DNA from 2 places in the Lactococcus sp. S47 genome. Region 2 is predicted to be linked to the other one. Evidence: predicted binding sites of a transcription regulator. Region 2 holds the regulator's gene; the other holds the start of a gene.

Region 1 (7,528 bases), on a different contig from region 2:
CCATTATGGAATATATGCTTCAAGATGCTATCAAATCTCAAAAAACAAGTAAGTTTTATGGTGAGCTACAAAGCCTTAATTCTTCTCTTGCAACTAATGTTCAATGGGCTGGTAAAACAGGAACAACTGATAATTATACAGACGTTTGGATGATGCTTTCGACACCTTCAGTGACACTTGGTAGTTGGGCTGGTCACGATGACAATTCTGCAATGTCTCAGAATTCAGGTTTTATTAATAACGCAAAATTTACAGCTAATTTGGTGAATGCAATTAATGCTGCCGATCCAAATATTTTCGGACCTGGTCAAAAATTTACTGACCCTAATAGTGATCCAAATGTGACTAAGAGTAAAGTATTAGTTTCTACGGGTGAAAAACCAGGAAAAGTTAATGTTAAATTATCAAATGGTAAGACACAAGAGGTTAATCTCGGTGGAGACACTACGACAAGCTTCTGGGCTACAAAGTCTGGTGCCCCTACAACCACATATGATTTTTCTATTGGTGGTTCGGCAAGTGATATAGCTGCTGGTTGGAAAAAGATATTGCCTAATTATAACTTTGGTCAATAAAATACAAAAAATCACTAGGATAGGTTTCCTAGTGATTTTTTCTTTTGTTTTTTAAATTTAATAGTTTTTAATTTCAGCTACTTTTTCAGTACTAAGTGATGTTACGATATTTCTCAAGAAAGTTTGTGCTTGATTGAAATCATCAATATTGAAAATTGTTTGATGACTGTGAATATAACGAGCAACAACACCAATCGTTGTCGAAGGGACTCCATTATTAGCTAAGTGGGCAGCACCTGCATCAGTTCCACCTTTAGCCATATAAACTTGGGTTTTAACTTTAGCCTTATCAGCAGTTTCAAGCAAGAAATTTTTCATTCCAGGGAGCATAATATGACCTGGGTCAAAGAAACGAAGCGTTGTTCCTTCTCCAAGACGACCGTTGTCATCACCAAACGTATCGCTAGCAGGTGAACAATCAACAGCAAAGAACAAATCAGGCTTGAACATAGTTGTAGAAACTTTGGCTCCACGAAGGCCAACTTCTTCTTGAACATTGGCTCCGATAATCAATGTAGCAGGTAATTCTTTGTCAGCTAAAAATTCAAGAAGTTCAAGAATCATTAAACAACCATAACGATTGTCCCAAGCTTTAGAAATAATATTTTTACCATTAGCAGAGAGAATTGTTTCAGTTTCTGGAATGATTACATCACCTTGAGCGATTCCGAATTCTGTAGCTTCTGCAGCATTTTCAAAAGCTCCATCAAAGACAATATCAGAAATGGCAGGAATTTGAGGAGTAACACCAGTTCCACGAAGAAGATGTGGAGGAAGCCCACCAGTTACGACAGGAATTTTTTTACCTGTACGTGTGAATAATGTAAAACGTTGTCCAGAGACAACTAAAGGATTCCAACCACCAAGTGGAACGACCCGGAATGTTCCGTCAGCCTTGATTGAGCTGACCATAAAGCCAACTTCATCCATGTGGGCTGCAATCATAATACGTGGGGCATTTGCTACTTTTGAAGTTTTAGTGACAAATATACCACCAAGACCATCAAATTCTGGTTGATAACCAAGAGCAATCATGCGTGTTTTTAAATAGTCACGAACAGGTCCCTCAAAACCAGAAGTCGCTTGAATTTCTGTCAGTGCTTTTACTTTGTCGAATAGTTCCATTTTTCTCCTCCGGAATACTGAAACATTTACTGACAGATTTGTCAGCAAAAATTTTGATGATTTACACTATAATTATACCAAGAAATATGTTAAAATTTCCATATGAAAAAAATACTAAAGTTTGGTTTGGGAATTATTGCGGGTGCAACAGTTGCTCACGTTGCTTATCATGGCTATAAAACTATGGAAGAAGAAGTGATTCATGAACTTACTGACAGAGCTCGGCAACATTTTTCAACAAGAAAAATAGACGCTTTTTGGATTTTTGAGGAGCCAACTACGGGTGCTCTTTTTGAGGGAGGACTTGTCAGTGAAAATAAGGCAATCACTTTTGAAATCAATGCTAAAACTTTAGAAGTCTTTGAAAAAAATGAAGAAATTCTGTAAGAAAGCTTAGTATTCATTTAGAAATAAAAGGAGAATGTAGAATGATTATTCCAGAAAATATTGAAAATTTAGCCGAACTTGTAAAAGGACCGGAAAAGACAGTCTTCTTTTTCACGGCTGGTTGGTGCGGAGATTGTAATTTTATTAAGCCAAAAATGCCAGAAATTGAAGTAGAAAATCCAGACTTTAAATTTGTTGAAGTAGACCGTGATGAATATATGGATCTTGCGATTGAATGGGGAATTATGGGAATTCCAAGTTTTGTCGTGATTGAGGATGGCAAAGAAAAAGCTCGTCTAGTAAATAAATTACGTAAAACAAAAGAAGAAGTCAATACTTTCTTAGCGAGTGCGAAATAGTATCATCGCAGGATAAGCGTTGATATATTAAGGATTATATTCTATAATAATCAAAGTTAAGAAATTAAAAGGGAAAAATAAGAAAATGATTGCAACATACAACACAAATGTCGGTGACGTTTTAATGCTTATCACTGCAAATGATAAGGGAGAAAAAGTAAACTTCGAACGTAAGGGAAAAGTAGCTCGTGTTTTTATTGAAGAAACTGGAGCGACGGTTGCTTGGAATATTTTTGAAGCGAAATCTCTATTGGCTAATTTGTCAGGAAATGGTCAAGTCGTCTTATCATCTGATGATATTGAAACGTTGAACAAAGAGCTTGGTAAATCAGGATTTAGCGATGTTCTTGTTCACGATGCACAACCCAAATTTGTTGTCGCTGAAATTGTTGAAATGGAAGATCATCCAGATTCAGACCATTTACATATCTGTAAAGTTAATGTTGGTTTTGCCGATCCAGTACAAATTGTTTGTGGTGCTCCAAACGCAGCTCTTGGCTTAAAAACAGTTGCTGCTTTACCTGGTGCTATGATGCCTAACGGCTCATTGATTTTCCCAGGAGCCCTTCGTGGTGTTCAATCTTACGGAATGCTTTGTTCAGCTCGTGAACTTGAATTACCAAATGCTCCTGAGGTTCGTGGAATCATTGAATTATCATCAGATTTATCCGCTGGTAAAGCTTTTGATTCAGAAACAATGTGGCAAGCATAATAATAAAACTGTCAAAATAGTTTATTTTGGCAGTTTTTTTATCTAAAAAAAATAAAATAAATTTTTCACAAAGTTCACAAGCGCTTACAAAAGAAAATAGAAGGACTTATGCTAAACTGAATAATGTAAAAAGAATTTTACATTTAAAGGAGAATTATTAGCATGAAAATCGTAGTTATCGGTACGAACCACGCAGGCATTGCTACAGCAAATACATTAATTGATCAATATCCAGGCCATGAGATTGTTATGATTGACCGTAACAGTAATATGAGTTACTTGGGGTGTGGGACAGCTATTTGGGTCGGAAGACAAATTGAAAAACCAGATGAGCTGTTTTATGCCAAAGCAGAAGATTTTGAAAAAAAGGGAGTAAAGATATTAACAGAAACAGAAGTTTCAGAAATTGACTTTACTAATAAAATGATTTATGCCAAGTCAAAAACTGGAGAAAAGATTACAGAAAGTTATGATAAACTCGTTCTGGCAACAGGTTCACGTCCAATTATTCCTAACTTGCCAGGAAAAGATCTTAAAGGCATTCATTTTTTAAAACTTTTTCAAGAAGGGCAAGCCATTGACGAAGAGTTTGCTAAGAATGATGTGAAACGGATTGCTGTGATTGGTGCTGGTTATATTGGGACAGAAATTGCTGAAGCTGCCAAACGTCGTGGAAAAGAAGTTCTACTTTTTGATGCAGAAAGTACTTCACTTGCTTCATATTATGATGAAGAGTTTGCTAAAGGAATGGATGAAAATCTTGCCCAACATGGAATTGAACTCCATTTTGGGGAATTGGCTCAAGAGTTTAAGGCAAATGAAAAAGGTCATGTATCACAGATTGTAACTAATAAATCAACTTATGATGTTGACCTCGTTATTAATTGTATTGGATTTACAGCCAATAGTGCACTGGCTGGTGAACATTTAGAAACCTTTAAAAATGGAGCAATCAAAGTGGATAAACATCAACAAAGTAGTGACCCAGATGTTTATGCTGTAGGAGATGTTGCCACAATCTATTCTAATGCTTTACAAGACTTCACCTACATTGCCCTTGCCTCAAACGCTGTTCGCTCAGGGATTGTTGCTGGTCATAATATTGGAGGAAAATCAATAGAGTCTGTTGGTGTACAAGGTTCTAATGGAATCTCTATTTTTGGTTACAATATGACTTCTACGGGCTTGTCGGTTAAAGCTGCGAAAAAAATCGGCCTAGAAGTTTCGTTTAGTGATTTTGAAGATAAGCAAAAAGCATGGTTCCTTCATGAAAATAATGATAGTGTGAAAATTCGTATCGTTTATGAAACAAAAAGTCGCAGAATTATTGGTGCTCAACTTGCTAGCAAGAGTGAAATAATTGCAGGAAATATTAATATGTTTAGTTTAGCTATTCAAGAAAAGAAAACGATTGATGAATTAGCCTTACTTGATTTATTCTTCTTACCACACTTCAATAGTCCATATAATTACATGACTGTTGCAGCTTTAAATGCAAAATAAACCATAAAAATCTATCAATTGATAGATTTTTTATTTTTTTTGTGACAAATGTCCTAACTTTACGTATAAAAAGTTAGGAGGATTTTATTATGAATAAAACCATGTTAATTGGACGCTTAACCAGTGCGCCAGAAATTTCAAAAACAACAAATGATAAATCATATGTCCGTGTGACCTTAGCAGTCAATCGCCGTTTCAAAAATGAAAAAGGAGAACGAGAGGCAGATTTTATTTCAATTATTATTTGGGGAAAATCTGCAGAAACTTTAGTTTCTTACGCAAAAAAAGGAAGTCTTATTTCAATTGAAGGAGAAATTAGAACTAGAAATTATACGGATAAGCAAAATCAAAAACATTATGTCACAGAAATCTTAGGACTGAGTTATGATTTACTTGAAAGTAGGGCAACAATCGCTTTACGAGAAAGCGCTATAAAGACTGAAGAAACCTTACTTGATGCGGAAGAACTCCCTTTCTAATTTATTTCATAAAATCTAAATGTTTTCTCTTGACTAAATCTGACCATTGAGATAAAATAAGAATATGTTAGCACTCGTTTAATAAGAGTGCTAAAAAATAAAAAATGGAGGAAAATATAATGTTGAAACCTTTAGAGAATCGCGTAGTTTTACGTGTAAAAGAAGAAGAGGAAAAATCAATGGGTGGAATTGTGTTAACAAGCGCTTCCCAAGAAAAACCTCAAACAGCTGAAGTTGTTGCCGTCGGTGAAGGGAAAACAAATCATCATGGAACACTGATTTCTCCACTCGTAAAAGTAGGGGACACAGTAATTTTTGAAAAATTTGCTGGAACGACCGTAAAAATGGATGGTGAAGAATTCTTGATTCTCAAAGATTCAGACCTTCTTGCAATTGTAGAGTAAAATTATAAAAGCAATCATTTTTTTGGTTGTCTTTTGTCTATCTTAAAATCTATAAAATTAAAAATATATTCTTAAAAAGGAGCTAAAATGTCAAAAGATATTAAATTTTCAAGTGATGCTAGAACAGCGATGATGCGTGGGATTGATATTCTTGCTGATACAGTAAAAACAACCCTTGGACCAAAAGGTCGCAATGTTGTTCTTGAAAAATCATATGGATCACCTTTAATTACAAACGATGGTGTAACGATTGCCAAAGAGATTGAACTTGAAGATCATTTTGAAAATATGGGAGCTAAACTTGTTTCAGAAGTTGCTTCAAAAACAAATGATATCGCAGGTGACGGTACAACAACAGCGACAGTTTTGACACAAGCTATCGTTCGTGAAGGTTTAAAAAATGTTACCGCAGGTGCAAATCCAGTTGGTATTCGCCGAGGAATTGAACTTGCTGCTGAAACAGCTGTTGCGTCAATTAAAGAGATGGCAATTCCTGTCCACGATAAATCAGCAATTGCGCAAGTAGCTACCGTTTCATCACGTAGTGAAAAAGTGGGTGAGTATATTTCTGATGCAATGGAACGTGTAGGTTCTGACGGAGTTATCACCATTGAAGAATCAAAAGGGATGCAAACTGAACTCGATGTTGTTGAAGGAATGCAATTTGACCGTGGATATTTGAGTCAATATATGGTTTCTAATACAGAAAAAATGGTTGCTGAATTAGATAATCCTTATATTCTTATTACCGACAAAAAAATCTCAAACATTCAAGAAATTTTACCGCTCCTTGAACAAATCTTGAAAACAAATCGTCCACTTCTTATTGTAGCTGATGATGTTGATGGAGAAGCATTGCCAACGCTTGTTCTTAATAAGATTAAAGGTGTCTTTAATGTTGTAGCTGTAAAAGCACCAGGATTTGGTGATCGTCGTAAAGCTCAATTGGAAGATTTGGCTATCTTGACAGGTGGTACAGTAATTACTGAAGAACTTGGTCTTGATCTTAAAGATGCTACTCTTGAAGCTTTAGGACAAGCAGCTAAAGCAACTGTGGATAAAGACCACACAACAATTGTTGAAGGTGCTGGTTCTGCTGATGCTATTTCTGATCGTGTAGCTATTATTAAAGCGCAAATTGAAAAAACAACTTCTGATTTTGACCGTGAAAAATTACAAGAACGTCTTGCAAAATTAGCTGGTGGTGTTGCAGTTGTTAAAGTTGGTGCTGCAACTGAAACAGAGCTCAAAGCAATGAAACTCTTGATTGAAGATGCACTTAATGCAACACGTGCAGCCGTTGAGGAAGGTATTGTTTCTGGTGGTGGTACAGCACTTGTTAATGCTATTGCTGCTTTGGATAAACTTTCAGAAGAAGGAGATATTCAAACAGGTATTAACATTGTTCGCCGTGCTCTTGAAGAACCAGTTCGTCAAATTGCTGCCAATGCAGGATATGAAGGTTCAGTTATCATTGATAAACTTCGTTCAGAAGAAGTAGGTACAGGATTCAATGCTGCAACTGGTCAATGGGTTAATATGATTGAAGAAGGAATTGTTGACCCCGCAAAAGTAACTCGTTCAGCTTTGCAAAACGCGGCTTCTGTTGCTGGTTTAATTTTGACTACTGAAGCAGTAGTTGCTAATAATCCAGAACCAGCTGCTCCAGCTATGCCTCCAATGGACCCTAGCATGGGAATGGGTGGTATGATGTAATAAAAAAAGAACCCTTAGGGTTCTTTTTTTATTTGCTGTTGAGTAACTAAATATCGTAAAGTTGACTAGCATGTTCGTGACTAGTATCAAGGATCTTCAGGTCCTTTTTGGTATCGACATCATGTTGCTGTAAGTAACCATCCATAGTAAGATGAGCAAGTTCTTTGATATTATTATTTAAACTCAAGTGCCCTAGAAAGATTCGTTTTGTCTTATTACCATGAATACTAAAAGCAGCCTCAGCGCCGTCCTCATTAGATAAGTGGCC
Region 2 (7,528 bases):
TTCGCCGGTAGCTGATGCTTTAGCAGGTTTACGAGCTAATGAAGCACGTTATTTTTGGAATAAGTATAAATTTGAGTATTTCACATATCCAGCTCATGAAAAAGCCGACGAAGTCGCTTTGTTTGAGAAAATTTTACTTGAAGAACGTAATTTAAAATTTTCAGCAAAAATACTCGAAGTTGCTATCTATGAAAATGATGAACTCTATTGGCCTGAATTCTATTACGAAGATGGTATGGTTTTAAATCTACTCTATGAAAAAGTTGGACAAGCGGGCAAGAAACCAAAACGGGCAGTTGGAATAAAGTTGTCAGTGGGTATGGAAATCCCCAAAGAACTTGAGGGAAAATTCAAATTTGCACGCCAACGTTCAAAACTCGCAGGTGAGATAAGAGGTTCCTACTTTACAATTAAACAGGAATGGCTGTAATTTTCTATATAGATAGAAATATCCTATCGTAATTTTTTTGTTAGAATCATTAAAAAGGGGAGTAGAAATGGTAAATATTTATTTAGTTCGACATGGAAAGACAATGTTTAATACAATTGGTAGAGCGCAAGGTTGGTCTGATACACCTTTAACTGCGGCAGGAGAACAAGGAATTATTGAACTTGGTCTAGGCTTCAAAGAAAAAGGTATTAAATTTGACCGAGCTTATTCATCTGATTCTGGACGTACAATCCAGACAATGGGTTTTATCTTGGCTAATTCTGATAATGAAGGAATTCCATACACTTATGATAAAAGAATCCGTGAGTGGTGTTTTGGTTCATTTGATGGTGGCTATGACGGAGAACTTTTTGATGGCGTTCTACCAAGAATATTTACTGAAACTGGAAATCATCATACCGACGAATTTCCTCCAGATGAAGTAATTGCTAATGCGATTTTTGAAGTTGATACGGCTGGCTGGGCTGAACCATGGGAAAAACTTTCAGGACGTATCATGGACGGTTTTACAGATATTGCCAAGGAATCTGAAGCAAAAGGGGCTAAAAATATTGTTATTGTCAGCCATGGAATGACCATTGGAACTTTTGTAAAACTCGCTCACCCAGAACTCCCTCGTCCACATGGTCTTGATAATGGTTCTGTCACTCATTTAAGTTTTGAGGATGGAAAATTTACCATTGGAAAAGTCGGAGACATGTCTTATCGAGAAATAGGGAGTGAAAAGTTAGCTAAAAAATGAAAAAAAGAATAACATTTAGTTTAACCGTGCTTGTTCTTTTGATCATTGGCGCTTTGGGATTTATTTTATTTACCAATGATAAGTCAAATTCAACAAACGAATCATCTAAAAAAACAAGTATTTCGTCTTCTAAAGAGGCGGCAAAGAAAAAAGATTTACCTGACGCTAAACAATCAGATTGGGATTTAGTATTGGTGAGTCGAAAATCACCTAAAGATGAAATGAACCCAACACTGGCAACCGTAAATGGGATTCAAGTTGATCAAAGGATAGCATCAGCGGTTCAACAATTTTTAGCAGCAGCCCAACAAATATCACCAGCTGAACATTTAATCTCAGGTTATCGGTCAGTCTCATATCAAGAAGGGCTTTATCAATCTTATGTCCAAGCAGAAATGAATGGTCAAGGAACAGTAAATTCTAGTGGAAATCCAATTTCAGAAGAAGAAGCGATAAAAAATGTACAAACTTATTCTCAGCCGCCAAGAAGTTCAGAACATCAAACAGGATTAGCGATTGATATGAGTAATATTGATAGCCTAAATGAGAGTCAATATGCAAAACAAGTTGCAGCAATTGCTCCCAAATATGGATTTGTTCTTCGTTTTCCAGAAGGGAAAAAGGCAGAGACAGGAATTGGTTATGAAGACTGGCATTTTAGATATGTTGGTTTAGAAAATGCTAAATATATGACCGAACACAATCTTACTTTAGAAGAATATCTAAAACTATTACCAGCATAAAGGAAATGAAATCATGCTAAACCGAACCAGACTTCTACTCTATGTTAATGTTGCTCTATTTATTTACAGTGTCTCGGAAATGATTAAAGTTCTCCTTGTTCATAATAATTTCTTTAGTCAATTTTTTAATAACTTATCGACAAATATAAAAACATTAACGACTAAAATTTCGTCAACAATTACGAGTTGGCAAAGTTTAATCTATTTATTGATTTTTGCTTTATTAATCTTTCTATTATTGAAATTTTGGCGTTTTACTTTTATACTTTTAGAAATTATTTCGGCACTTTTGATTATAGATTATGCCATACTTTTCATTCAACATGAAGTAAAGTATGAAAGCCTCTTTGTCATTGCTGTAATGGTAATTACAGTCATGAATATTTGGCAAACATCCAAAGATTCCAATCTTTTATAAATGAAATTAGCACTCTAATAAAAAGAGTGCTAATTTTTATGTCTTTTTGCTTGACAAGGTATAAACAAAGGGTTATAATAAATTTGTTAGCACTTAGAGATGAAGAGTGCTAAAACAGAAAAAAGCTTGTAGATACTAAACAGAAGTCAAAGGCTCAAGAAATTTTTGAGCTTGCGAAAGAAGTTTTGCCGAACTTCTTATCTGTGGAGAAAGGAGTAGTCATGATTACAGAACGTCAAAGACAAATTTTAAATTTGATTGTTTCTCTTTATGCCAAAGAGCATACGCCAATCGGTTCAAAGTCGCTCCTTGATAGTATTCAAGCTTCTAGCGCTACAATCCGAAACGACATGAAAGTTTTGGAAAAACTAGGCTTGATTCAAAAAGAACACACCTCAAGTGGACGTGTTCCAAGTGTTTCAGGTTATAAGTATTTTGTAGAAAATGTCATCCAGTTAGATGAATTTAGTCAAAATGACTTATTTAAAGTGATGAAAGCTTTTGATGGTGATTTTTATCGCCTATCTGACCTGTTTAAAACAGCAGCTAAAAGTTTATCAGGACTCACTGGTTTGACAAGCTTTGTTCTTAATGCTCCCCAACGTGACCAACAATTAGTTTCATTTGAAATGGTCATGCTGGATAGTCATTCAGTACTTTCAGTTATAACATTAGGGACTGGTGAAGTAAGAACAAATCAATTTATTCTTCCAAAATCGATGACCGAAGCTGATTTAGCAGTCTTTAGTAATCTAGTTAAAGAACGTCTGGTTGGTAAAAAAGTGATTGATATTCACTATACTTTACGAACAGAGATTCCACAGATTGTTCAGCGTTATTTCAAAGTTACGAGTGAAGTTCTCCAACTCTTTGAATCAATTTTTGATGATTTGTTCAAAGAACGGCTGACCGTCGCTGGGCGTAAAAATATCTTTGATTATGCAACTGACAATCTTGCAGAATTATATAAACTCTTTAGCGATGATGAACGGATGCTTCATGAAATTCGCGAAATCACTAATAACGATGAAATGCGTGCCGTTAAATTTGACAATGACGAAAAATACATGAAAAATTTAACGATTATTTCGCAAAAATTTGTTATCCCATATCGCGGTTTTGGTACTCTAACAGTCGTTGGACCTGTAGAAATGGATTATCAAAGGACGTTATCAGTTCTTGACTTAGTTGCTAAAGTTTTAACTATGAAGCTGAGTGACTATTATCGTTATCTTGATGGTAACCATTATGAAATTAGTAAATGATAAAAAAGTTATTTAAAAAAGGAGGGCCTATGTCCGAAGAAACTAAAGAAGAAATCAAAAATGAAAAAGTTGATGAAGAAGTGACTGAGGAGTTAACAGAGGAAGCACTTGAGGATATTGTTGAAGAAGAAATCAATGAACTTGATGAAGCACAAAAGTTAGCGACTGAGTGGGAAAATAAATTCCTTCGCGTTTCTGCAGAAATGCAAAACGTACAACGTCGTGGAAATGAAGAACGTTTGCAACTTATCAAATATCGTTCACAAGATTTAGCAAAAAAAATCTTATCTTCACTAGATAATCTTGAACGTGCACTTGCTGTTGAAGGATTAACGGATGATGTTAAAAAAGGCCTTGAAATGGTCCAAGAAAGCTTGATTTCAGCACTTAAAGAAGAAGGCGTTGAAGAAGTTTCTTATGACAGTTTCGACCATAATCTTCACATGGCTGTTCAAACTGTCCCAGCTGATGATGAACATCCAGCTGACAGCATCGTGCAAGTTTTCCAAAAAGGTTACCAACTTCACGAACGTTTACTTCGTCCAGCAATGGTTGTCGTAGCACAGTAAATTAAAAAATAAATTGACCGCAAAGTCTTTAAACTATTCATAAGTAATAAGAAATAAAGGAGATTTAATAATATGTCTAAAATTATCGGTATTGACCTTGGTACAACAAACTCAGCAGTAGCAGTTCTTGAAGGAACTGAATCAAAAATTATTCCAAATCCAGAAGGAAATCGTACAACACCTTCAGTTGTAGCTTTCAAAAATGGTGAAATCATTGTCGGTGACGCTGCAAAACGTCAAGCGGTAACTAACCCAGAAACAATTATTTCTATTAAATCAAAAATGGGAACATCTGAAAAAGTTTCTGCAAATGGTAAAGAATATACACCACAAGAAATTTCAGCAATGATTCTTCAAAACTTGAAAGCTACAGCAGAAGCTTATCTTGGAGAAAAAGTAGAAAAAGCAGTTATCACTGTACCTGCATACTTCAATGACGCTCAACGTCAAGCAACTAAAGATGCTGGTAAAATTGCTGGTCTTGAAGTAGAACGTATCGTTAACGAACCAACAGCAGCAGCTCTTGCATATGGTCTTGATAAAACAGATAAAGATGAAAAGATTCTTGTATTTGACCTTGGTGGTGGTACATTCGACGTTTCAATTCTTGAACTTGGTGATGGTGTCTTTGATGTTCTTGCAACTGCTGGTAACAACAAGCTCGGTGGTGATGATTTTGACCAAAAAATCATTGACTGGATGGTTGCCGAATTCAAGAAAGAAAACGGAATTGACCTTGCCCAAGATAAAATGGCTTTGCAACGTTTGAAAGATGCTGCTGAAAAAGCGAAAAAAGACCTTTCAGGTGTAACAACTACTCAAATCAGCTTGCCGTTCATCACAGCCGGTGCTGCTGGCCCTCTTCACTTGGAAATGGCTTTGACTCGTGCTAAATTTGATGAATTGACACATGATCTTGTTGAAGCGACACGTCAACCAGTTCGCCAAGCCCTTTCTGATGCTGGCTTGTCAACTTCTGATATTGACGAAGTTCTCTTGGTTGGTGGTTCAACTCGTATCCCTGCTGTTGTTGAACTTGTTCGTCACGAAACAAACAAAGAACCAAATAAATCAGTAAACCCTGATGAAGTTGTTGCTATGGGTGCAGCAATTCAAGGTGGTGTGATTACTGGTGACGTTAAAGATGTTGTTCTCCTTGACGTTACTCCACTTTCACTTGGTATTGAAACAATGGGTGGTGTCTTCACAAAATTGATTGACCGTAACACAACTATCCCAACTTCTAAATCACAAGTCTTCTCAACTGCTGCTGATAATCAACCCGCTGTAGATATTCATGTCCTTCAAGGTGAACGTCCAATGGCAGCTGATAACAAAACTTTGGGTCGTTTCCAATTAACAGATATCCCTGCAGCACCACGTGGTATTCCACAAATCGAAGTAACATTTGATATTGATAAAAATGGTATTGTTTCTGTTAAAGCTAAAGACCTTGGTACACAAAAAGAACAAACAATCGTTATCAAATCAAACTCAGGTCTTTCTGATGAAGAAATTGATAAAATGATGAAAGATGCTGAAGCAAATGCTGACGCTGATGCAAAACGTAAAGAAGAAGTTGATACACGTAATGAAGCTGATGCTTTAGTTTTCCAAACTGAAAAAACTTTGAAAGACCTTGAAGGAAAAGTAGAAGAAGCTGAAGTTAAAAAAGCTGAAGACGCTAAAGAAGAACTCAAAAAAGCGCTTGAAGGTGAAGATATTGATGATATCAAAGCTAAATCAGAAGCACTTTCTGAAATCGCTCAAAACCTCGCTGTAAAACTTTATGAACAAGCAAATGCAGCTCAAGGTGAAGCTGGACAAGCAACTGATGCTCAAGAAGCTCCAAAAGATGATAATACATTTGATGGTGACTTTGAAGAAAGCAAATAATAATTTATAAAAGCACTGATTCTTTTTTCAGTGCTTTTTTTTATAAAAATTGGACAAAATAGACATGTTGTCTAAAAACTATTTCAGATTCTTGCAATCATTTTCTTCTTGTACTATGATGAAATTAGTAAGAGATTGGAGGAGAATTAGAAGTAAAGAGACTAAAAAATTTAGTCAAACTGATGTTGTTTAGATTAGAGGAGGTTAATTATTATGCGTTATACAAATGGAAATTATGAAGCTTTCGTTCACCCAAGAAAACCAGAAAATGTTGATCAAAAATCAGCTTATATTATTGGGGCAGGCCTTGCAGGGCTTGCAACAGCAGTATTTTTAATTCGTGACGGTCAAATGTCAGGGGACCGTATTCATATTTTAGAAGAGTTACCATTGTCAGGAGGTTCTCTTGACGGTTCCTTTATTCCACATGATGGTTTCGTTGTTCGTGGTGGACGTGAAATGGAAAACCATTTTGAATGTCTTTGGGATTTATTCCGAACAATTCCGTCATTAGAAGTGGACAATGCATCTGTTTTAGATGAATTTTATCGAATTGACCGGGATGACCCAAATTCATCTAACTGTCGTATTATCCATAATCGTGGTGAACGGGTTGATGATGATGGAAAATTTACCCTAAGTCCAAAAGCTCAAGAAGAAATAATCAAATTATTCATGACTAAAGAAGAACTACTTGTAGGTAAAACAATAGAAGATTGCTTTACTGATGAGTTCTTCGAATCAAATTTTTGGCTTTATTGGTGTTCAATGTTTGCTTTTGAAAAATGGCATTCAGCTATTGAAATGCGTCGTTACATTATGCGTTTCATCCACCATATTGAGGGGTTACCTGATTTTTCTGCCCTAAAATTTACAAAATATAATCAATATGAATCGCTAGTAAAACCATTAATTTCATACTTAAAAGATTATGGAGTTGATTTTAAATATGGAGCACAGGTTGAAAATGTTGAAGTTGACTTTTCAAATGGCAAAAAGGTAGCAAAAGCTATTGTATTTGCTGACAAAAAAATAAAAGAACTGACAGAAAATGACTTAGTTTTTGTCACAAATGGTTCAATTACAGAAAGTTCAACTCAAGGTTCACCAACACAAGCTGCTCCGAAAACTAGTGAACTTGGTGGCTCTTGGAAACTTTGGCAAAATTTAGCTAAACAATCAGAAGAATTTGGACATCCAGATGTTTTTTGTAAGGACATTCCAAAAGAAGCTTGGGTTGTATCAGCAACTGTCACTTGGAAAAATTTAAAGATTCAACCTTATTTTGAAAAATTAACACATCGTCAATTGCGTTCAGGAAAAGTTGTCACAGGCGGAATTATTACTGTTAAAGATTCAAATTGGCTCCTTTCATTTACAACTCACCGCCAACCTCATTTTAAAGAACAAAATGACCAAGAAACAGTAACTTGGGTTTATGGTC

The links. The regulator HrcA, encoded in region 2, represses chaperone genes, less so after heat shock. The targets are predictions, from matches to a motif close to TTAGCACTCNNNNNNNNNGAGTGCTAA.
Region 1: groES (co-chaperone GroES) is a predicted target of HrcA. The motif match lies at 5,208-5,234, and genes of this name have one in related genera.

What each region holds. Positions count from the first base shown of each region.
Region 1 is NZ_JACVUB010000002.1:84,600-92,127, reverse strand. It holds gene IAE52_RS02900 (transglycosylase domain-containing protein) at 1-575, shown strand, start outside; gene pepA (glutamyl aminopeptidase) at 633-1,700, opposite strand; gene IAE52_RS02890 (hypothetical protein) at 1,803-2,087, shown strand; gene IAE52_RS02885 (thioredoxin family protein) at 2,129-2,446, shown strand; gene ytpR (YtpR family tRNA-binding protein) at 2,532-3,158, shown strand; gene nox (H2O-forming NADH oxidase) at 3,321-4,661, shown strand; gene IAE52_RS02870 (single-stranded DNA-binding protein) at 4,751-5,140, shown strand; gene groES (co-chaperone GroES) at 5,260-5,544, shown strand; gene groL (chaperonin GroEL) at 5,632-7,260, shown strand; gene IAE52_RS02855 (MBL fold metallo-hydrolase) at 7,307-7,528, opposite strand, start outside.
Region 2 is NZ_JACVUB010000001.1:117,415-124,942, forward strand. It holds gene IAE52_RS00555 (hypothetical protein) at 1-430, shown strand, start outside; gene IAE52_RS00560 (histidine phosphatase family protein) at 498-1,193, shown strand; gene IAE52_RS00565 (M15 family metallopeptidase) at 1,190-1,936, shown strand; gene IAE52_RS00570 (hypothetical protein) at 1,950-2,354, shown strand; gene hrcA (heat-inducible transcriptional repressor HrcA) at 2,576-3,619, shown strand; gene grpE (nucleotide exchange factor GrpE) at 3,649-4,188, shown strand; gene dnaK (molecular chaperone DnaK) at 4,261-6,084, shown strand; gene IAE52_RS00590 (oleate hydratase) at 6,298-7,528, shown strand, end outside.